Regions from separate parts of the Proteus sp. fly-1089 genome, predicted to be linked through region 3. Evidence: predicted binding sites of a transcription regulator. Region 3 holds the regulator's gene; each other region holds the start of a gene.
The links. The regulator sigma-54, encoded in region 3, starts transcription at its own class of promoters, with help from an activator protein. The targets are predictions, from matches to a motif close to GTTGGCACANNTTTCGCTNT.
Positions count from the first base shown of each region.

Region 1: the regulator sigma-54 is predicted to act here: its motif matches at 6,270-6,289, upstream of norV (anaerobic nitric oxide reductase flavorubredoxin).
Region 2: the regulator sigma-54 is predicted to act here: its motif matches at 4,796-4,815, upstream of glnA (glutamate--ammonia ligase).

Region 1 covers NZ_JBEETS010000007.1:60,345-68,447, forward strand. The annotation lists gene ABN080_RS14590 (MBL fold metallo-hydrolase) at 1-312, opposite strand, end outside; gene ABN080_RS14595 (extracellular solute-binding protein) at 658-2,862, shown strand; gene ytfE (iron-sulfur cluster repair protein YtfE) at 2,933-3,595, opposite strand; gene norW (NADH:flavorubredoxin reductase NorW) at 3,621-4,775, opposite strand; gene norV (anaerobic nitric oxide reductase flavorubredoxin) at 4,772-6,220, opposite strand; gene norR (nitric oxide reductase transcriptional regulator NorR) at 6,411-7,925, shown strand; gene ABN080_RS14620 (molecular chaperone TorD family protein) at 8,027-8,103, opposite strand, start outside.
Region 2 covers NZ_JBEETS010000007.1:159,556-167,658, reverse strand. The annotation lists gene fabY (fatty acid biosynthesis protein FabY) at 152-1,066, opposite strand; gene dtd (D-aminoacyl-tRNA deacylase) at 1,103-1,540, opposite strand; gene yihX (glucose-1-phosphatase) at 1,608-2,225, opposite strand; gene typA (ribosome-dependent GTPase TypA) at 2,702-4,537, opposite strand; gene glnA (glutamate--ammonia ligase) at 4,897-6,306, shown strand; gene glnL (nitrogen regulation protein NR(II)) at 6,490-7,536, shown strand; gene glnG (nitrogen regulation protein NR(I)) at 7,547-8,103, shown strand, end outside.
Region 3 covers NZ_JBEETS010000002.1:486,972-495,074, forward strand. The annotation lists gene kdsC (3-deoxy-manno-octulosonate-8-phosphatase KdsC) at 1-373, shown strand, start outside; gene lptC (LPS export ABC transporter periplasmic protein LptC) at 390-968, shown strand; gene lptA (lipopolysaccharide ABC transporter substrate-binding protein LptA) at 949-1,482, shown strand; gene lptB (LPS export ABC transporter ATP-binding protein) at 1,489-2,214, shown strand; gene rpoN (RNA polymerase factor sigma-54) at 2,274-3,755, shown strand; gene hpf (ribosome hibernation promoting factor) at 3,779-4,066, shown strand; gene ptsN (PTS IIA-like nitrogen regulatory protein PtsN) at 4,216-4,683, shown strand; gene rapZ (RNase adapter RapZ) at 4,763-5,617, shown strand; gene npr (PTS phosphocarrier protein NPr) at 5,614-5,886, shown strand; gene rnk (nucleoside diphosphate kinase regulator) at 6,062-6,472, shown strand; gene pmbA (metalloprotease PmbA) at 6,590-7,918, opposite strand.

The DNA of each region.
Region 1 (8,103 bases), on a different contig from region 3:
AATATGAAGGGGATGGTTAATTTCAAAACCATAACCTTCCATTCGACTAAACAGATCGCCGACATTGAAATGATCAGGATGAGTGTGGGTGAATAGAAGGCTTTCAAAATTGGTAGCATCCATTCCATCACGCATTAACTGGTAACTAAATGTAGGTGATACGTCGATTAGCATAATGTTATCGACAATGGCAGAAGAGTGAGTTCTGATATCTTTCCCACCAAGTTCTCTTGCTTTCAGGCAGTGTTCACAGCGGCAGAAGGGATTGGGTATACCTTCGGAGGCCGCCGTCCCTAAAAAATGAAGTTTCATAAGAAATCCCCTTATCCTATTGTTTTATTATGATTTTATTAACTATCTGGTGTTGATTATCTATAAGCTGTAGATTAATTTGAACGTTCCAATAATAAAATGAGGATTACCATTTGCCAATAAAGGAAGATCAGATCAGTGATCTTATTCAAATTAAATTTTCTATATATTTGATTAATATGAATATAATTTGCAATTGATATTGATAATCATTTATTTTTGATAAATAGTATTAGATTGTTTTATAAGCTATTTTAAAATGGAACGTTCAAATCAATTATCGGTAGTCGCGATAAATAATTCAGGTATGCTAGTGAAAGCAGAAATTGAGATGGAAAAAGGTCAATGGCAACGATTAAAGATATTGCAAAATTAGCGGGTGTTTCTCATGGAACGGTTTCTAACGTATTGAATAAACGTGGAAATGTAAGTGTTGAGAAGATTGAAGCTGTGTATCAAGCTGCCAAACAAATGGGTTATCAGTTAAATACACAGGCTCAACTGTTAAGAACCAATAAAAGCCATAAAATAGCCATACTTTTACCTCAATTAGTTTCTGAAAAATATGCTGTTTTCTTTAATTCCTTAAGACAATCTATTGCTCATTTTCCTGAGGTTACTTACGATCTTTTCTTAACGGATGATTTGGAAACTACAGAATTGGAGGCATTACAGAAAATTGCCGCGGGTGGTTATAAACAAGTGATCACTGTAAGTTGTCTCAAAGATGCAAATATCTATTTTGACACGTTAAAATTACCCCCTTCTCAAGTTGCATTTGTTTATCGCCAACCACTTAATACTCAACGATTTTTTACGCTAGATTTTGCTCAAGCAGTTGAAGCTATTTGCCAACAGATTGCAAAAACTACAGGTAAATTAGTGGGTATTTTTATGGGGAGTAGCGACTATTTAAATAATCAAAACTTTACCAATGAATTACAAAATCGACTTTTAGAGTATGCTCCCAATAAGAAAAATGTGGTGCTTTGTGCATCAGATGAAGAGAGCTATAAAATTGCGTTCGACTTCTTTTCTATGGAGCAAATTCCGGACCTGTTTATTGCACAAGATATTGAAAAAGCTTGTTATTTAACGCAGGCGAGTTATTTTGGTAGCCACAATGATTGCCCACCTATTTTTGCATTGAGTGATAATATTCCACCTGTATTAAAAGGGTTATATTGCTTTCCAATGAACTACGCTCAACTTGGGTTAGAAGTGATTGATGCACTCATCCAAGAAGAGGATGCGGAAATTATCGAGAATAATGTAACTTGTGTGCGTAATCAAAGTGATCATCTTTATACTTTAACGCCAGCGGTTATCAGTGAGGATAAAGCAGAGATAAGTCTTAACTTACTGATTTTACCTAGCCCTTCAACCAGTGCATTAAAAAAACTACTACCTCATTTTTATCGTCAAACAGGGATTAAAGTTAATTTAGCAATTCATCCTTACGATGAAGTGTATCAAATTTTAAGTCAGTTACATTTACATCCTTATTATGATTTATTGCGTATTGATATGGCCTGTTTTCCTTGGTTTGCGGAAAGAATATTACAGCCATTAGATAAGATTGGTAATGGATTAACGGATTTATTAAATAATTTTTCACTACCTACTCAGCAAAAATTTAGCTTAGTAAATAATGTTGCTTATGCCATGCCTTTTGATGCCAGTGCACAACTCTTATTTTATCGAAAAGACTTGTTTGAAGATCCTATTCTAAAAAGAATGTACTACGAAAAAACAGGTAATGAATTAACTGTACCGACAACATTTGAAGAATACGATAATGTGACGCAGTTTTTTACTGAGCAACATGAAGAAGGGCAATTAAGTTGCCCAATGGGGGCATCAACAACATTGGGTAGCGCGGGGTTAATTGCAACAGAGTATCTATTACGTTATTACGCCAAAGGTGGATGTTTAATAGGAAGTCATAATATTCCTAGATTAGAAATGCCTTTAGCAGGTGAAATATTAGAAGAATATTTAAAACAGTTGTCGATCACTGAGAATATTCATAATAAATGGTGGAGTGAATCGGTTAGACAATTTGAGCAAGGGCATCTTGCTATGCTTATTGCTTATATGAATTTATTTAACGATGTTGCACATAGCAATATTTTACCTAAAACAGGTTTTGCACCTGTACCCGGCAGTATTCCACAATTAGGCGGTGGCGTATTAGGGGTTTCACGTTATAGCCAAAAATCACAGTATGCAGAGCAATTTTATCGTTGGCTTTATTCCCCAATGGTTATGGATCACCTAATTTTATTAGGTGGAAACAGTAATCATAAAAATTTCAGCCATAATCAAGAGATTAGCCATCGTTATCCATGGATGACATTGGCTTATCAAGAAATTAATAAAGGAATACGAGAATCTTCGGTGCCTAATGGTAAGTTATTTAATTTACGCCAAGCCGAGATTATTATCGGGCAAGGCATTACTAATGTCGTTAATAATATTATGACGATAGACGAGACTATCGAATATATAAACCAGCGTTTGTTGATAGATACTCAAGGCGAGCGGTAGATTTTATTAACTTCAATAAGAATAAAATAGCAGGGGATAACAAAATCCCCTGGCTATCAAGATTAATCAATTACTCGCCTGATAATGCTCTTGGAAATAATAAATTATTTTCTAAGCTAATATGATTCATTAAATCGTCGATAAACTCATTAATGCCATTATAAAGCACTCGCCATGTGGTGCAGGCTTCAGGTGGTGGTGTGACATTTTTGGTAATAAATTTAATCACTTCAACAATTTCACCCGCATCATCATGTTCGTGTTCCATAACACTAATGGGGGCTCCAGCTTGGCTTCCTAAACCATTTTTTATCATAGGAAAAAGAATACGCTCTTCTTTCATCATATGGCTTGTTAGCTCATCTAATAATAGTGTCAATTGGCGAGATAACCCTTTAGGGACAGTCGGTTTTGCTTCATGAACGCGTTCTACTTTTTCTGCTTGTAGAATAAGCTCCGGTAATTGTGTTCTGTGTTTGTCGTGGTAACGAACAATAATAAAATCAATAATTTCACTTAATGGCGCTTGTCGCCAATCTTTTTCTAATGGTTGTTGTGAAAGTGCGAGTAATTTATTTTCAATTTCATCAATGTCTAATCCGACTTTCTCTGCAGATTTACTTAATGTACGTTTACCTCCACAGCAAAAGTCGAGGTTATATTGACGAAAAATAGCACTGGCACCTGAAATAGACAGGGCTAGTTGACCGAGAGTTTTATCACGTAAATTCATATCGGTATCTCGTATGTTATTTAAATTAAGCGGACAGTGCTCGCAATAAAGCAAAAGCTTCTTTTACCTGTTCTTCTGTAACCACAAAGGCACGTAATACGTCATTCTCATCAAAGCCTTTAGCGATAACACCAGATTGTGTTGTATTAATATTCCACGTTAAGTCATTACGTGCGGTTTCACCGGCAAGATGTAGAGGCATTAGTGGCGTTTTCACCCGAATAATCATTGGTGGTAAATTCAGCGGTGCATTATTTTCACCTACAAGTGATTTGGCTAAATGCATCGCACTTAATTGTATTGGCTGTAAAAATGGTAATAAATTACCGTTGATTTGTGCACAATCACCTAAGGCATAAATATCACTATTACTGCTTTGTAGATATTCATTTACCATGATCCCACGATCGGTATGTAAACCCGCAAGGTGAGCTAATTCTATATTGGGTGCGAGTCCTGTAGCGGCAATAACGCAATCAACTGTTAATTGATGATGCTGATTAAATGTCGCTAAAATACCGTTATCGGTTTGTGTTAATGACTGTAATGGTGATTTCAGCATTAAGCGTACACCAATTTCAGTAAGGCTTGATTGTAAGCGCCCACTGAGATCGGAAGGGATCAGAGAAGATAATAATTGCCCTGAAATATCAGCAAGGATCACTTCTTTGTTTGCTCGACTAAAATCCATGGCTAATTCAGTACCAATTAATCCTGCCCCTAAAATTAATATACGTTTAGCTTGGCGAATTTGTGCTTCATAAGCTCGGTACTCTTGTTGACTATTAAGCGTAAACATTAACTCATGGCCTGAAATAGCAGGGCAATAAGTTTTCGCTCCAGTGGCTAATACCAATTTATCGTAATACCATTGTTCACCTTTGGCACTCTGGATCCGTTTTTCATCCGTATTAATATCGACAATTTGCGTATATGGATGGATCGCGAGTTGATACTGTTGTGCAAACTCTTGGGCTGTTTGTTTGGTTAAATCATTTGCACATTGAGCTTGGCTAATAACATGGCTTAAATCTGGCTTGTTATATTCATCAATACTGTCTGATGCAATTAAGGTAATGGGAAGATCTGCATTAAATTTGCGAATATTTTTGACTAATTGGCGCGCAGCAAAGCCCGCGCCAATAATGACAATCCCACTATTGAGGAGGTCTGTACTCATTTTGCCTCCTTTGCAAGTGCATCAAAGACATCTTTTCCTAATGAGCATTCAGGGCATAAGAAGCTATCAGGAACTTCGCTCCATGGTGTATTAGGTTGAACGTTTTGCATTGGTTCACCTACTGCCGGATCGTAAATCCATTGGCATACACTGCATTGCATACGTGGGCCTAAGTCGATTGCTTCAACATCTGTGATAACTTCAGGTTGTGATGAGGTTGTACAACAAGGTTGAGTCGCAGGAAGTGGCGCTAAAGCCCATTGGCGTGCAAGTTCACGTCCATATTCACGACAAATTTCTTGTGCTTGCATATCTGGGCGCCATTTAGTTTTTAGTGCTAGTGCGGTTTCAAATCCAGCGTCCATTAAACGAGTTTGAATGCGGTCAACCGCGCCACCATTCCAGCCATAACTCCCGAAAGCAGCCGCTTTTTTATTACGAAAACGTAAGCCTGTCATTTCTTCAAGCATGGCGGCAATTTTTGGCATCATGACATTATTCATTGTTGATGAACCAACAAGCACACCCTTAGAACGAAACGCACTGGTGATAATGTCATTTTTATCACTTTTGGCGACGTTATAGCTTTTTACAAACACATTAGGGTCAATTTCATTGATACCTTGTGCAATGGCATCTGCCATCATGCGAGTATTGTTAGACATGGTGTCATAGAAAATAGTAATACGATCTTCTTGATAATCGGCAGCCCATTTTAGATATAATTCAACAATTTGTGTTGGATTATCACGCCATACCACACCGTGAGACGTAGCAATCATATCGACAGGTAAATTAAAGCCTAAAATTTCATTAATTTTCGGTGTTACAAGGCGGCTAAATGGCGTCAAAATATTGGCGTAATAACGTTGGCATTGTTCAAATAATTCTGTTTGGTCAACTTCATCGTTAAACAACCGTTCATCACAATAGTGCTGACCAAAGGCATCATTACTAAATAAAATCGCATCACCAGTTAAATAGGTCATCATGCTGTCAGGCCAATGTAGCATTGGCGTTTCAACAAAAATGAGTTGCTTGCCATTACCAATATCTAGGCTATCGCCTGTTTTAACGATATGAAAATTCCATTCAGGGTGATGATGATGTCCATTGATTGAATCAATGGCGTTTGCTGTGCAATAAATCGGAGTATTAGGAATAAAGGACATCAGCTCAGTTAATGCACCTGCGTGATCTTCTTCTGCATGATTAATAATAATGTAATCAATCTCTTCTAGATTAATTTGTGTTCGTAAATTTTGTACAAATTCACGACTGAATTTATGGTCAACGGTATCAATAAGCACATTTTTCTCTTCACGTATTAGGTAGCTGTTATAGCTACTACCTAATAATGTTTTGTATTCTGTGCCATGAAAATCACGAACTTCCCAGTCACGTTGCCCAACCCAATTAACATTATTTTTAACATGAATAGCCATTTTGTATTGTTCCTTCTCATTAATCTTTTCATAGGGATATGTATTGATATAATCAAGAAGCGTGCCAATTTTTATCTTGTTGTTTTAAAATGATTTTTGTTTTTGTGACTATTTATATATTGTCAATATGACTATCTTTATCATGTCAAAATGACCATAATAACGGTCATAATGACTATGAGGTGTTTTTATGGGATTTTCTGTTGATGTGTTGGCTAAAATTGCCATTGAATTACAAAAAGATGTTGGTCACCAAGATAGATTTCAGCGACTGGTGACCACACTTCGGCAGGTGCTAAATTGCGATGCCGCAGCGTTGCTTCGTTATGAGCCTCATCAGTTTATTCCATTAGCCATAGATGGCCTTGTACCTGATGTTTTAGGGCGTCGTTTTTTACTAGAAGGACATCCTCGTCTCGAAACTATAGCGCGAGCAGGGGATGTGGTGCGCTTTCCAGCGGACAGTGATTTACCCGATCCTTATGATGGGCTTATTCCAGATAGAGAACATTTAAAAGTTCATGCTTGCGTCGGATTGCCATTATTTGCTGGGCAAGATTTAATCGGCACTTTAACACTTGATGGAATGGACCCTTATCAGTTTGATACTTTCAGTGATGAAGAGCTTCGTTTAATTGCGGCATTAACTTCCGGTGCATTAAATAATGCGTTATTGATTGAACAACTCGAAAATCAAAATATGTTATTTACGCCAACCAATACGTTTAAGCCCACAGTAAAAACAGAAATTATTGGTTTATCGCCTTCGATGATGCAACTAAAAAAAGAGATAGAAATTGTTGCACCCGCAGATATGAATATTTTAGTGAGTGGCGAAACGGGAACGGGTAAAGAGCTGGTGGTTAAAGCTATTCATGAAATGTCTAATCGTGCAGATAATCCGTTAGTCTATTTAAATTGTGCAGCGCTTCCTGAGAGTGTGGCAGAGAGTGAACTATTTGGGCATGTGAAAGGGGCTTTTACCGGCGCAATTAGCCATCGTAGTGGTAAATTTGAAATGGCGGATAATGGAACGTTATTCCTTGATGAAATAGGAGAATTATCATTATCACTCCAAGCCAAATTATTGCGTGTCTTACAATATGGTGATATTCAACGAATTGGTGACGATCGTAATTTACGCGTTAATGTACGTGTATTAGCAGCAACGAATCGTGATTTATGGGAGGAAGTATTAGCGGGAAATTTCCGTGCCGATCTTTTCCATCGTTTAAGTATCTTTCCTTTGCATGTTCCGCCATTACGAGAGCGAGACGAAGATATTTTGCTATTAGTGGGGTATTTCTGCGAGCAATATCGTCAACGCTTTAATCTTACTCAAGTGATTATTAGCCCTGAATTACGCCTTTATTTATTACATTATTCTTGGCCGGGTAATGTACGTGAATTAGAACATACCATTCATCGAGCAATCGTATTAGCGAGGGCAGGGAATAAGACAGACAGTCTTATTTTACAAGTCAGTCATTTTGCTTTAGGTACAGAAAATCTAACGTATCCAATATCACAATCGTTACCTTCTAAGGAAAAAAATTTAAAAGATGCAACGGATGAATTTCAACGAGATTTAATTAAACAAGCATTACTGCGTAATAACCAAAATTGGGCGGCAACTGCACGAGAATTATCACTTGATCCGGCTAACTTACGTCGTTTAACAAAACGCTTAGGGTTAAAATCATAATAATTTAAAAAAGAATGTTCTAAACGAAAAAAGGTAATCTGGGTGCGTGGTCCAAATTACCTTAAATAATTATGTTAGGATGATAACTTGTTAATAAATTTCTATTTTCTGAATGCGTTCACCGTGATGGTTACCAGTTCTGTTAATGTGCTATAAAATTGGCTATATCCACTCATTT
Region 2 (8,103 bases), on a different contig from region 3:
ATAGAAACACTTTGGCATTATCCTTGCCTTAAAGGACGAATTTTTGTGGCAAACCTAATAAGATAAGCATTAAAGTATAGATTAATTATCCACACGCCTTAACGCAAAAAAGATAAAAAACAATTAAATTCAATCAATTAACCTCAATCACCTAACATTGCTTATTTTGTGCAGGTAAAACAATATAAGTACCACTAAAAACAGCACCAACCCCTTCATCACCACAAATATCGACATCTAACTTGATGCGTGCCTTGCTCCCCTTAGCTAATCGCCCTAAATCACCACTTAGATTTTCCATATCAGCAACGGCTGCAGGACGCCCAGAAACAGGTTTTCGATAACGAATATGGGCATCCACCAACACAATATCACCTTGTAATTTATGCTCTTGCATTAATAACCAAATCAATCCCCAACCTGTTAAGGTGGCAAGTGAAAATTGGCTACCAGCAAAAATGGTGTGATGGGGGTTTTGATTTCCTGCTTCAGGAATAGTGGTATAAAAACGAGTGCCAGTATATTGAGTAATGCGCAACCCCATTTTTTCACTTAATGGGATATGTTGATGCCATTGTTTTTGTAATTCAGCACACCAATCAGGCCGATGAAGAATATCATCTAAGGACTCAATACTTTTTTTCATAAAGAAATGCTTTATGGGTGTCGTTTGTGGACCTGTAACTAAGCCACAATTTTCATAACCCAATTTTTCAAAGAAGCTTACAGACTCTTCTCTTGCACTACACACGATCCGTTTTATACCTTCTTGGCGAGCCAATGACTCTAAAGCCATCGCTACAAGAGTACCTAAGCCTTTACCTTGCGCATCAGTGCGTACTGCCATAAAGCGGATAGCCCCTTCGTTATCCGCATTAATATAAAGTCGCCCAATTGCAACGGGTTGCCCTATTTCATCAACAACCATTTGGTGATGAGCAAAGGTGTCATAACCGTCTTTTTCAGAGCCTTCAGGTTGATGTAGAGGTTTACGAAGCATTTCCCAACGAAAAGCATAATAGGCATCAAATTCCGCCTCTGTCTTTGGTGTCCGTAAATGGTACATATCTGAGCTCCTTTTAACACGACTATACGTTCGACGTTATACCTGCAACCAAAAGGTGACTGGGCCATCATTAGTCAGTGTGATTTGCATATCTGCGGCAAATTGGCCTGTTTGCGTTTCTAAACCTTGTAGCTGACATTGTTCAATAAAGTAGTGATAGAGATTTTTCGCTAATTCTGGGGGCGCACCATTTGAAAATCCTGGACGCATACCTTTTTGTGTTTCCGCGGCAAGTGTGAATTGAGAGACAACTAATAAACTACCACCAGCTTGTTGCACATTTAGGTTCATTTTGTCATTTTCATCACTAAAGATGCGATAACCACATACTTTTTCACATAGTCTTTTGGCTTTCTGTTCGTTGTCGTCTTTCTCTACACCTAATAAAACCAATAATCCTTGATTAATAGCGCCGACTGTTTCACCAGCAATATCCACGTTTGCCTGTGTCACTCGTTGAATTAACGCAATCATGCTCTCTCCAAAATAAATCAATAAAAAAGGATAACAAATTCAATCTATTGTTATCCTTAAGATAGCATTATTCTTCTACTGGGAGAGTAAAATCGTAATCTTTGAAATAGTCAATGACTGTGTGTTTATCAACAACATGTACACCTTTCATGCCTACTGCAATTGCTGCATCAACATTTGCTTTTATATCATCAAAGAAAACGGCATCTTGTGCTTCAATGTCTTCAGACTGTAAAACATATTTATAGATTTCAGGATCTGGCTTTCTCATTCCAATATCTTGAGATAGATAGAGGAAATCTGCAGAAGCAGCAATTTCAGGATAATGCTCAGGCCAATAATCTTGGTGTAAGCGATTAGTATTCGATAACACAACAACCCGATGTCCTTGCTCTCTTAATTTATTCATTATATCAATAACTTCGGGGCGAACTGCGATAAAAATAGCTTGCCAGCCTTCAGCAAATTGCTCAAAGCTTAGGCTCATCCCTAATTCTGAGCTGATTTCTTCTGCAAATTCGATGTCTGTAATATTGCCGCGTTCGTGTAATTTAAAGATCTCACCTGTGGTGAAGTTCTTTTTTATGTTCGCTAATGGAACACCACTGAGTTTACTCCATACTGCGAATACCCGGTTAAAATCGATATCAATAATCACATTACCCATATCAAAGATATAAAGCATAAATCCTCTCCATAATAGAAAACTCATTTTACTTTAATCATAAATCGCTTTACTGAACAGGCTTAAACGCTAAAAAAGTACAATAATCACACTTAATTTTTTTGTAAAACATAAAAAAGGATTGGGATAGAGGAAAAATGAGACTGCTTTCATCTGTGCTTCGAAATAGTATTGGTGACTTGTACAACGATTAAGTTGTAAATGCAGACAAGGGATAAAAAATAAGAAAAGGCAGGGAAAAAGAGAGAACTTATGCGGTGGGGATTAGTTTCCACCGCATTCGTCTTATAGCAACATCTACTCAACATAATTTGAGTTACAGGCAGGTGATAAATGAAGATAGCCGGAGAACATAGAATAGATAAGCTATGTCTCGACTAACTGAGCATAGTCAACGCTACTGTAACGTGAAGTATGCCGAGTATAAACTCAGGGCGCTAAACGCGCCCTAAGAATTATGTTATCAGAATAACGAATTAGTCTTTGCTACGATAAGCGCGGCGACGATCATTTTCTGACAGATAACGCTTACGCAGACGAATAGACTGCGGAGTAACTTCAACTAACTCATCGTCATCAATAAATTCTAATGCTTGTTCTAATGTTTGTTTCAGGTGTGGAGTCAGCGTTGTCGCCTCATCTGTACCAGAAGCACGCATGTTAGTTAGCTTTTTACCTGTTAAGCAGTTTACTGTTAAGTCATTAGAGCGAGTATGAATACCAATTACTTGGCCTTCATACACTTCTGCACCATGAGTAACGAATAATTTACCGCGGTCTTGTAAGCTATACAGTGCGTAAGCAACGGCTTTACCTTGGCCATTAGAGATCATAACACCGTTATTACGGCGACCGATTTCACCTGGACGAACATCATCATAATGACTGAATGTTGCATACAGTAAACCAGTACCTGATGTCATAGTCATAAATTCAGTACGGAAACCAATCAGACCACGGCTAGGGATAATGTAGTCTAAACGTACACGTCCTTTACCATCTGGTTGCATATCACGCATTTCGCCTTTACGCTCACCCATCGCTTGCATCACATCACCTTGGTGCTGTTCTTCAATATCGATAGTAACTTGTTCGAAAGGCTCTTGTTTACGACCGTCAATATCACGGAAGATAACTTTAGGACGAGATACACCTAATTCGTAACCTTCACGACGCATATTTTCAATCAGAACTGACAGGTGAAGCTCACCACGACCTGATACACGGAATGCATCTGGATCTTCAGTTTCTTCTACACGTAATGCAACGTTATGGACTAACTCTTTTTTCAGACGATCTAAAATCTGACGAGAAGTCACGAATTTACCTTCACGACCACAGAATGGTGAAGTATTAACACAGAAATACATGCTAACAGTTGGTTCATCAACGGCTAATGCAGGTAGCGCTTCAACAGCACCCACTTCACAAATCGTATCAGAGATATTCAGTTCACCTAAACCAGTGATTGCGATGATATCGCCAGCTTCAGCAACATCAACTTCGATACGCTCTAAGCCTAAATGGCCTAAAACTTTACCGACTTTACCGTTACGGGTATTACCTTCACTATCGATGATAGTCACTTGTTGGTTAGGTTTAACCTTACCACGCTTAATACGACCGATACCGATAACACCCATGTAGTTGTTGTAGTCCAACTGAGAAATTTGCATCTGGAATGTACCTTCCAGATCCACTTTTGGTGGCTCTACATATTTGACAATAGCTTCATATAACGGAGTCATATCTTCAGCCATGTCATTGTAATCTGTTCCCGCAATACCGTTTAATGCAGATGCATAGATAATTGGGAAATCAAGTTGTTCGTCAGTTGCACCTAAGTTTACGAACAGGTCAAATACCTGATCAACAACCCAGTCTGGACGCGCACCAGGGCGGTCAACTTTATTGATAACAACAATAGGTTTTAAGTTGTTAGCAAATGCTTTTTGTGTCACAAAACGAGTTTGTGGCATTGGGCCATCCATCGCGTCAACCAGCAATAGAACGCAGTCTACCATAGACATAACGCGTTCTACCTCACCACCGAAGTCGGCGTGTCCTGGGGTATCTACGATATTGATACGATAGTCATTCCATTTAATCGCTGTATTTTTCGCAAGAATAGTAATTCCGCGCTCTCTTTCGAGATCATTTGAGTCCATCACGCGCTCAGCAACGGTTTCACGTTCACCGAACGTACCAGATTGCTGTAGTAATTTATCGACGATAGTTGTTTTACCATGGTCAACGTGGGCGATGATGGCGATATTACGCAAGTTTTCGATCACAAAATTTGCCTCAGGCATTGTAGAAATAAGCGCAGTATTGTACACGCTTTAGACGAGAGACTAAACAAGATCACAATAATGATTGCTTAACAATATGCAATTAATTGAATTGTGATCCTTTTCACGCCTCAGAATTTAGTAGCATCCGTTCGATTGCACCAAAATAGTGCAACTAATTAGGCTTAATTTGCACCAACTTTGTGCAATAATTAAAAAATCACAGGAGATATTCTACACTAAACTTCATCAATACAGTATATATCCCTTTTTAGATAAGTTGGCATGCTTTTCGCAATAGAATTTAGGTGAGCAAAAAATTCACCGAAAAATGTGTAAGGCCACTGCACTCAATAAAACCATTCGCCAGGAGAGTTTCTATGTCCCTTGAACATGTGTTATCCATGATTGAAGAACATAAAGTTAGATATATTGACTTACGTTTCACTGATACCCGCGGTAAAGAACAACATCTTACTATTCCGGCTCATCAGGTTAACGATGATTTCTTTGAAGAAGGAAAAATGTTCGATGGTTCCTCTATTGGTGGCTGGAAAGGCATTAACGAATCAGACATGGTGCTGATGCCAGATGCAACAACCGCAATGCTAGACCCATTTTTTCAAGACCCAACCCTGATTATTCGTTGTGATGTGCTAGAACCAGGCACAATGAAAGGTTATGATCGCGATCCACGCTCTATTTCAAAACGTGCTGAAGATTATTTAAAATCAAGTGGTATTGCAGACACAGTACTGTTTGGGCCAGAACCAGAATTCTTCTTGTTTGATGATATTCGTTTTAAAAACGATATTTCAGGCGCTTCTTACGCTATTAATGATATTGAAGCGGCTTGGAACACCAACACTAAATATGAAGACGGTAACAAAGGGCACCGCCCTATGGTTAAAGGTGGCTATTTCCCACTGCCACCTGTTGATTCATCACAAGATATTCGTTCTACCATGTGTAACATTATGGAAGAAATGGGCTTAGTGGTTGAAGCACACCATCATGAAGTGGCAACAGCAGGTCAAAACGAAGTGGCGACTCGCTTCAATACCATGACCAAAAAAGCAGATGAAACCCAAATTTATAAATACGTGGTACAAAATGTAGCTCATGTATTTGGTAAAACAGCGACCTTTATGCCAAAACCGCTAGTAGGTGATAATGGCTCAGGCATGCACTGCCATATGTCTCTGTCTAAAAACGGTGTAAACCTATTCGCAGGCGACAAATACGGCGGATTATCTGAAATGGCGCTGTATTACATCGGCGGTATTATCAAACACGCTCGTGCGCTAAATGCATTTACTAACCCAACAACTAACTCTTATAAACGTTTAGTTCCAGGTTTTGAAGCCCCTGTTATGTTGGCTTACTCCGCACGTAACCGTTCGGCATCAATTCGTATTCCAGTGGTTGCCAGCATGAAAGCACGCCGTATTGAAGTTCGCTTCCCTGACCCATTAGCAAACCCTTATCTTGCGTTTGCCGCTCAGTTAATGGCTGGTCTTGATGGCATTATCAATAAAATTCACCCTGGTGATGCTATGGATAAAAACCTCTATGACTTACCGCCAGAAGAAGCAAAAGAGATCCCAACTGTCGCAGGTTCATTAGAGGAAGCATTAAATACACTAAATGCCGATCGTGAATTCTTAACCCGCGGTGGCGTCTTTACTGACGATGCTATTGATGCTTATTTAGAATTATTACGTGGAGATGTTCAACGTGTACGTATGGCTCCACATCCTCTTGAATTTGAAATGTATTACAGCGCTTAAGTTAAATTTTACTGATAAAAACTTAAGCCAAGATGTAAAACTGTTTTTTTGCCGTGAAGCTATTTTGCCCATCTTCGGATGGGCACTTTTCTCCCACTTAAGGAGTTCGTCTATTCACTTACGCATTGGTTCATTAATGCAATAAAGGTAAGATGCACTAAAATGGTGCAACGAGGTATCAATATGGAAACGGCAGACTTACCTGATAACACATTAATTTTGGACTCATTGATACACTCAGTATTAGTTATCAACAAAGAGTTTATTATTTGTTATGCGAATCATTCTGCGTTACAGGTTTTAGCACAAAGTCGCCGAAAATTATTTGAAACGCCTTTTACCGCCTTATTCAGTTATTACTCTTTTGATGCTGATTTAATGCGTGAAACATTAGCGAGTGGACAAAGCTTTACTGACAATGAAGTGATATTGGTTGTCAATAACCAATCACATACAATGTCGCTCAGTGCCCAACCTATTTCCGAACAACACATTTTGCTGGAACTGGCGCCTATGGATAGTCAACGCCGGTTAAGCCAAGAGCAGATACAACAAGCACAGCAGATGGCAGCGAGGGAATTGGTTAGGGGGCTGGCACATGAAATTAAAAATCCGTTAGGTGGGTTAAGAGGTGCTGCACAATTGCTGGCAAAATCATTACCCGATCCTGCCTTAACAGAATATACGCAAGTCATTATTGAACAAGCTGATCGCCTTCGTGTGCTGGTGGACAGACTACTCGGTCCCCAACACCCGGGAACAAAAACATATCAGAGTATTCATCATGTTGTTGAGCGTGTGGCTCAACTTATTTCGCTCGAATGTCCTGAAAATGTCACCTTGATAAAAGATTACGATCCCAGTTTACCTGAGTTATCACATTACCCAGATCAAATAGAACAAGTACTCCTAAATATTACACGCAATGCTTTACAAGCTGTTGAAAAAACAGGAGGGACGATTATTTTGCGTACCCGTACTGCTTTTCAAGTCACACTCCATGGTGAACGTCATCGCCTTGTTGCCCGTATAGATGTAATTGATACTGGTGATGGTATTCCTCCTCATCTACAAGACACACTTTTTTATCCCATGGTAAGCGGTAGAGAAGGAGGAAATGGATTGGGATTATCAATTGCGCGTAATTTAGTGGATCAGCATGCAGGTAAAATTGAATTTACCAGTTGGCCCGGAAATACTGAATTTTCTATTTATTTACCAATTAAGTAGGAGATAACCAATGCAAAAAGGAAATGTATGGGTTGTTGATGATGACAGCTCTATTCGCTGGGTACTTGAACGTGCCATTTCTCGTGAAGGCATGTCTTGTAAAGCCTTTGAACATGCGAATGATGTGCTTAATGCACTCAATACAGAAATACCTGATGTGTTGTTATCAGACATTCGTATGCCTGATATTGATGGTTTATCTCTTTTAAAAATAATTAAAGAACAATATCCCACTCTGCCCGTTATTATCATGACGGCACATTCTGATCTCGATGCTGCTGTTAATGCCTATCAACAAGGAGCTTTTGATTACTTACCAAAGCCATTCGATATCGACGAAACATTGGCATTAATTGATCGTGCAATTACGCATTATCGCGAGCAAAAACAGCCCAATACGACTGGAACTACTCTGCAATCTGTTTCTGATATGATTGGTGAAGCGCCTGCAATGCAAGAGGTTTACCGTATTATTGGGCGACTTTCTCGTTCCTCAATCAGTGTGCTGATTAATGGGGAATCGGGCACAGGAAAAGAGCTAGTCGCGCATGCATTACATCGGCACAG
Region 3 (8,103 bases):
GCTTACATCAGGTATTGAGGTTGCTATCATTACAGGTCGTCAATCTAAACTGTTAGAAGATCGTGCTAAAACCCTTGGCATTACATATCTTTACCAAGGTCAGCATAATAAGCTTTTGGCGTATCAACAACTGTTAGATACACTAAACCTTAAACATGAACAAACGGCCTATATTGGTGATGACCTAATAGATTTACCTGTAATGGAAAAAGTCGGACTTTCCGTCGCGGTTGCCGATGCGCATCCATTACTCACACCTCGGGCGGATTACGTTACTCACATTATGGGTGGACGTGGTGCAGTACGAGAATTATGTGATTTAATCCTTTTAGCTCAAGGTCGGCTTGATGAAGCTAAAGGTCTTTCGATTTAACGTATAACGACACAGAATGAATAAATTAAAATCCTGGTTTACCATAATTCTTGCAATTATCGCCCTTGGGCTAATTGGCTGGAACTATACTAACAACACTGAATTCGGTGATGGTGAAGTTGTTGATGATGGTCAACCAACTTATCAATCTAAATCATCGATATCTTTTGTTTATGAGCCAACAGGTATACTTGGATATAAACTCGTTGCTGATGATGTCAAAAACTATGCTCAGCAAAAGTTTACATGGTTTACTAACCCTGTCTTAACCACTTATTCGCCGGCAGGGGATGCAACATGGACCGTACGCGCTAATAAAGCCAAGCTAACCAACAGTAAAATGCTCTATCTTTATGGCGATGTTCAGATTGATAGCTTAACTGATGATTCTCAATTACAGAGAATAAGCACAGATAATGCTATCGCGAATTTGGATACACAGGATGTTTCCTCTGATGATGAAGTGACTATTATCGGCGTCGGACTGAAATCAGTCGGCTTAAAAATGCGAGGCAATCTGCGCGAGAAACACGCAGAGCTGATTGAAAAGGTAAACACCTATTATGAGATCCCTAATGAATCAAAAAATCCGTAATACACTGATTATCGGTACATTATTAGCAATAAGTGTACCTGCGATGGCGCTTAAAGATGACACGCAACAGCCTATTGTTGTCAATTCAGAAAAACAGTCGCTTGATCTAGAGAAAAATGTCACAACATTCACACAAAATGTTGTGATTAAACAAGGGTCTATCGATATCCGTGCTGATAAAGTCGTTGTTACACGCCCAGGTGGTGACTCTAAAAAAATCGTCATTGAAGCATTCGGTAATCCCGTAACTTTTTATCAGTTACAAGATGATGGCAAACCAATCAAAGGTCGTGGCGACAAAATGACCTATGAAATGGATAAAGAATTAATGACCTTAACGGGTAAAGCCTATCTTGAACAATTAGACAGTAATATCACTGGTGATAAGATCACTTATCTCGTCCCAACTCAGCAAATGGAAGCATTTAGCGGTAAAGGTAAACAAGTTACCACTGTTTTACTGCCTTCCCAGTTGCAAGAGAAAGGTACTGGTGCTAACAACAAAGGTAAGTAACACTTTATGGCGCTGTTAAAAGCTGAAAATTTAGCAAAAGCATACAAAGGACGCACCGTTGTCGGTGATGTTAGCCTGAACGTTAATTCAGGTGAAATTGTAGGCTTACTTGGCCCTAATGGTGCCGGTAAAACAACAACATTCTATATGGTTGTCGGCATTGTCGCTCGTGATGCGGGTAGTATTACTATTGATGATGAAGACATCACTCTGTTACCGTTACATGAACGCGCGCGTAAAGGAATAGGCTATCTACCTCAAGAAGCTTCTATTTTTAGACGGTTAAGCGTTTATGACAACATTATGGGAATTTTAGAAATTCGCCATGATTTAACACCAGAACAACGAAAAGATCGAGCAGAAGAGCTATTAGAAGAGTTCAATGTGAGCCATTTGCGTAACAGCTTAGGGCAATCATTATCGGGGGGTGAACGCCGTCGAGTTGAAATTGCACGCGCATTAGCCGCAAACCCTAAATTCATTTTATTAGATGAACCTTTTGCTGGTGTTGACCCAATCTCAGTATTGGACATTAAAAAGATCATCCAACATCTACGTGATTATGGATTAGGTGTACTGATTACTGACCATAATGTTCGTGAAACATTAGATGTGTGTGAACGAGCCTATATTGTCAGCCAAGGTCATCTTATTGCTCATGGTTCACCAGAAGAAATTCTTGAAAATGAGCAAGTTAAACGTGTTTACTTAGGTGAAGGCTTCCGCCTGTAATCTTAGATTCACTTTTACTCTGTCATGGATGACAACAGCCAAGGACTCATCGCATCATTATGAAACAAAGTCTGCAACTTCGTCTCAGTCAGCAATTGGCAATGACGCCACAGCTACAACAGGCTATTCGTTTGTTGCAACTTTCGACGCTTGAATTACAACAAGAAATTCAGCAAGCGCTTGAATCCAACCCTCTTCTCGAACAAGACGACGATCAACAAGATCCTGTTTCAGATGATGCCTCTCATACAGAAAATCAATCTGACTCTACAACAGAAACAACAACTGAAAACGAAGTTGAAGAGCTCGACACGCTGGATGCTTTAGAACAAAAAGAGATGCCTGACGATCTCCCATTAGATACCCAATGGGAAGAGATCTACACCGCGGGCACACCTTCTGGTACCAGTAATGACTATATGGATGATGAACTCCCACTGTATCAAGGTGAAACAACAGCTTCATTACAAGATTATCTAACATGGCAAGCTGAACTCACTCCGTTTACAGAAACAGACAGAGCCATTGCCATAAGTATTATAGATGCAGTTGATGAAACAGGATATTTAACTGTTACAACAGATGACATCCTGCTTGGAATGGGCGATGATGAGGTAGAGCTTGATGAAGTTGAAGCCGTATTAAAACGTATTCAACGCTTTGATCCTATTGGAGTTGCTGCGCGTGATTTAAAAGAGTGTCTTTTGATTCAGCTTTCTGCTTTTTCAACAGATACCCCTTATCTAAAAGAAACACAGTTGGTCATTAGCCAACATTTAGAATTATTAGGTAATCGCGACTTTCGCCAATTGATGCGTCAAACGAAATTACGTGAAGAGACATTAAAATCGGTTATTGAGATAATTCAATCACTTGACCCTAAACCTGGATTAAGTATTGATACAGGCGAGTCAGAGTATGTTATCCCAGATATACTGGTAAAAAAATCAGGTGAACGCTGGCAAGTTGAGTTAAATACAGATAGCATTCCTCGCCTACGCATAAATGAAACCTATGCTGCATTGGGTCAATCGACTCAAAATGAGAGCGATGGAAAATTTATTCGTGACAATTTACAAGAAGCCAAATGGCTGATAAAAAGTTTAGAAAGCCGTAATGAGACATTATTAAAAGTCGCTCATTGCATTGTTGACACACAGCAGGCATTTTTCGAATTGGGTGAAGAGCATATGAAACCCCTTGTGTTAGCGGATATCGCTGAACAGGTTGAAATGCACGAATCCACCATTTCTCGAGTGACAACGCAAAAATTTTTGCATTGCCCAAGAGGAATTTTCGAATTGAAGTATTTTTTCTCTAGCCATGTGAATACTGATAGCGGAGGCGAGGCCTCTTCAACAGCAATCAGGGCTTTAGTGAAGAAACTAATCGCAGCAGAAAATCCAGCGAAACCACTTAGTGATAGTAAACTGGCTGATATGCTCGCAGAACTTGGTATACAAGTTGCTCGACGCACTGTTGCGAAATATAGAGAGTCATTATCCATCCCGCCTTCAAATCAACGCAAAGAGTTGGTTTGAGCATAATTGAGAAGGAAGACACTATGGAACTTCAAATCACTGGTCATAACATTGAATTAACTGATGCTCTGCGTGATACCGTCAAAGCAAAAAGCGCGAAATTACCTCAGTTCTTTGACAAAATTAATAACGTTCAGGTTATCCTGAAAGTCGAGAAAGTGAATAAAATCGCTGAAGCGACCATTCAAGTTAATGGCGGTGAATTACATGCCTCTGCTGAAGCAGAAGATATGTACGCAGCAATTGATGGATTAATGGATAAACTGGCTCGTCAATTAACCAAACACAAAGATAAACTGAGACAACATTAATTCATTTCCCATTACGAATGGGGATACAATCGGCGAAGTTACTGCGTTGTTTATGACTCGGTTCAAGCCAACGCCTAATCAATATCAGTAACAAAAAAACCAGGTGTCACTTTGTGGCATCTGGTTTGCTGGTCTAAGTGAATAAGACAATGAACAACGATACAAAGATGAATATTAGCGACGTACTTTCTCTGGCATGTACACATAATGATGTACATTGCACGAGTAAAAAGCGCGCGTTAGAAATTATCAGTGAAAATGCGGCAAAAGCACTTAATTTACCCGAAACACTGATATTTGAAGCCTTACTGACGCGTGAAAAAGTCGGTACAACAGGGATTGGGGGTGGTTTAGCTATCCCTCATGGACGTATTGAAAGTGATGAAACAGAAAAAGTAGTTGGTGTGTTTCTTCACCTAAGCGAACCTATTGCCTTCGACGCTATTGATAATCAACCTGTCGATTTGTTGTTCGCATTACTCGTTCCTGCAACACAGTGCAAGGAACATTTACACACACTGTCTTTGATTGCAAAACAGTTGGCAGACAAAAACTTATGCCGCCGACTACGCTCCGCACAAAGTGATGAAGAGCTTTATCAGATTATCACAGAATAACCCCTACGGGTTTGTTGGGACGCGAATAGCATACAGTGGAATGATATTCATCACTGGGAAATTATAGGGGAGCTACCTCATGGTGCTGATGATAGTCAGCGGACGCTCTGGTTCAGGTAAGTCAGTCGCTTTGCGTGCGCTTGAAGACATGGGATTTTATTGTGTTGATAACTTGCCTGTTGATCTTTTACCTGAGCTCGCAAAAACACTGGCTGAACGTGATGCTTCTGCTGCCGCAGTCAGTATTGATGTCCGAAATATGCCAGAGTCGCCGGAGATCTTCGAAAAAGCGCTGGAAAGTTTACCCGCTGAATATTCTCCACAACTCTTATTTTTAGACGCAGATAGAAATACTTTAATTCGTCGTTATAGTGATACACGACGCTTGCACCCACTTTCGACCAAAAACCTTTCATTAGAAGTGGCAATTGATACCGAAAGTGATCTGCTTGAGCCATTACGATCACGCGCAGATCTCATCATTGATACCTCAGAAATGTCAGTTCATGAGCTAGCAGAAATGTTACGTACTCGCTTACTAGGTAAGCGTGAGCGTGAATTGACTATGGTCTTTGAATCCTTTGGATTTAAGCATGGTATCCCTATTGATGCAGATTATGTTTTTGATGTGCGTTTCTTACCAAACCCACATTGGGATCCAAAGTTGCGTCCGATGACAGGCCTCGATCGCCCTGTTGCGGCATTTTTAGATAGGCACACCGAAGTTCATAATTTTATTTATCAAACCAGAAGCTATCTTGAACTCTGGTTACCGATGTTAGAAACCAATAACCGTAGCTACTTGACGGTTGCGATTGGTTGTACGGGTGGTAAACACCGTTCTGTTTATGTTGCAGAACAACTTGCCGACTATTTCCGTTCCAGAGGGAAAAACGTACAATCACGACACAGAACACTAGAAAAACGTAAATGACCCAATACCGACAAGTTGCGATAAAAAATCGACTCGGCATGCATGCAAGGCCGGCGATGAAGTTGTTTGATTTAGTGAAAACATTTCAATCAACAGTAATTTTACGCAATAGCGAAGGGGTTGAAGCGCAAGCTGATAGTGTGATTGCTATGCTGATGTTAGATTCAGAGCAAGGCAGTCAAATTGATATAGAAGTGACAGGTTGTGACGAAAATGAAGCTATTGATGCTATTATTGCATTATTTGAATCTGGGTTTGATGAAGAATAATCGTAATAGAAAACAATAGATTAGCATTTCTTAACTAAATAACCCGAAAGAGACTGTGATCATGGTCTCTTTCTTTTTTATACAGAACCGCCTATTATCACTTATATGAGTTTAACAACACCCCCACCTCCCCCGTGGGGGTGTTGTTTTGCATTGGAATAAATTGGAGTGTGGTATGACAAAGCCAACAATTATCATCAACGAACTTGATGCTGAACGTTTAGATTCATTGCTAGAGCAACCTGCCTTTGCAGATAGCCCTATTGCTGAAGCCTTGAATGAAGAATTAGATCGTGCTGACATTGTTACACCAGCTGATATCCCTGCTAACATTGTCACAATGAACAGCAAAGTCCGCTTTATGGACTTAAAAAACAATGAAGAGCGTACTCGTACTTTAGTGTATCCCGCTTCATTAAAAGACAGCACCACTGAACTTTCAGTCATGGCACCAATGGGTGCTGCGCTACTGGGTTTAGCAATTGGTGACGAGATCAGTTGGAAGCTGCCTAATGGCCTTGAAACTAAGGTTAAAGTATTAGAAATTTTATACCAACCTGAAGCTGCTGGTGAATTACACCGTTAAACAGAGCTGATGGTTCGCGTCTTATTTTTATCTTCTCAAATTGAAAAGCACACAGATAAACGCGGTATCTCAGCCCATTGCGGGCTGAGATTAAAGGTTGTGAGGAGTATCTAAAATTTACTCACCTGCAATACTCATTTCTGGTAATAACAACGATCCACACTGAACATTACTACGCATCTCAATATCATCACCTATAGTAGCAATATTTGCCCACATATCTTTTAAATTGCCGGCAATAGTCACCTCACTAACAGGATATTGAATTTCACCATTCTCAACCCAAAAACCGCTTGCACCACGAGAATAATCACCCGTCACGGTACTGACACCTTGCCCCATCAATTCCGTAACAACTAACCCTGTTCCCATCTCTTTTAACAGTGCATCAAATGATAGACCTTGTCCTGGTATATACCAGTTATGAATACCACCAGCATGGCCATTACTTTTTAAACCTAACTTTCTTGCTGAATAAGTAGTTAATAGCCACTCTTGTAAAATACCATCTTTGATAATGTCGGCATCGGTTGTGCGCACACCTTCGCTATCAAATGGTGTTGATGCCAAACCTCTCATTAAGTGAGGACGCTCTTGAATATTGAGCCATTGAGGGAAAATCTGTTTGCCCAAACTATCTAGTAGGCAAGAAGATTCACGGTAAATCATACTACCGCTAATTGCCGCAACTAAATGACCAAAAATACCTGTCGCAACATCAGCCGCAAAAATAACAGGGGCTTTCATGGTTGGGAGTTTACGAGGGGTGAGACGTGATAAAGTACGACGGGCACATTCCTGCCCTACCCATTCAGGAGATGCTAGATCATCAAAACGACGGCTAATGGTATAAGCGTAATCACGCTCCATATCTTCACCATCACGAGCAATCACACAACTCGACATCGAATAACGCGAAGATGAATAGCTTTTTAATAAGCCAAGACTATTTCCAAATACACGAGTTCCACTGTGGCTATTAAAACTGCCCCCTTCGGTATTAATAATTCGGCTATCACTGTCTAATGCTGCTTTTTCTGCTCTTGAAGCCAGCTCTATTGCCTTATCTGCAGTCACATCAGTTGGATGGTATAGATCAAGGAAAGGTGCATCAAACGCTAATAACTCTTTATCAGCTGGGCCTGCATAAGGATCAACTGAAGTATAGCGCGCAATATCCACCGCAGCTTGTACTGCACGTTTAATCGCATCAGGACTTAAATCGGTAGAAGAAGCACTGCCTTTGCGTTGTTGTTGATAAACAGTAATGCCTAATGCGCCATCACTGTTAAATTCAACATTTTCAACTTCACCATAACGTGTACTAACACTAATACCTGTGGATTTATTAATAGCAACTTCTGCACTGTCACACAGCTTTTCCGCCAGCTCCAATGCAAGCGAGACGGCGTCTTCAAGCTGTTTTACCTGATCTGAATTATTCATTGAGAACCATTTTTCCTAAGGAGAACACCACTTTTTACTTATTTTTAGCAAAGTAAATCAATTGACAGGTGGTCAACAAGCGATTTTCCCAGTTACAATAGAAGATATATGAATGTTATCACCCGTCGGGCTTTTGGTCATTCACCAAATCACACTCCCGGCTTACTCTGCAACAGGAATTTTTA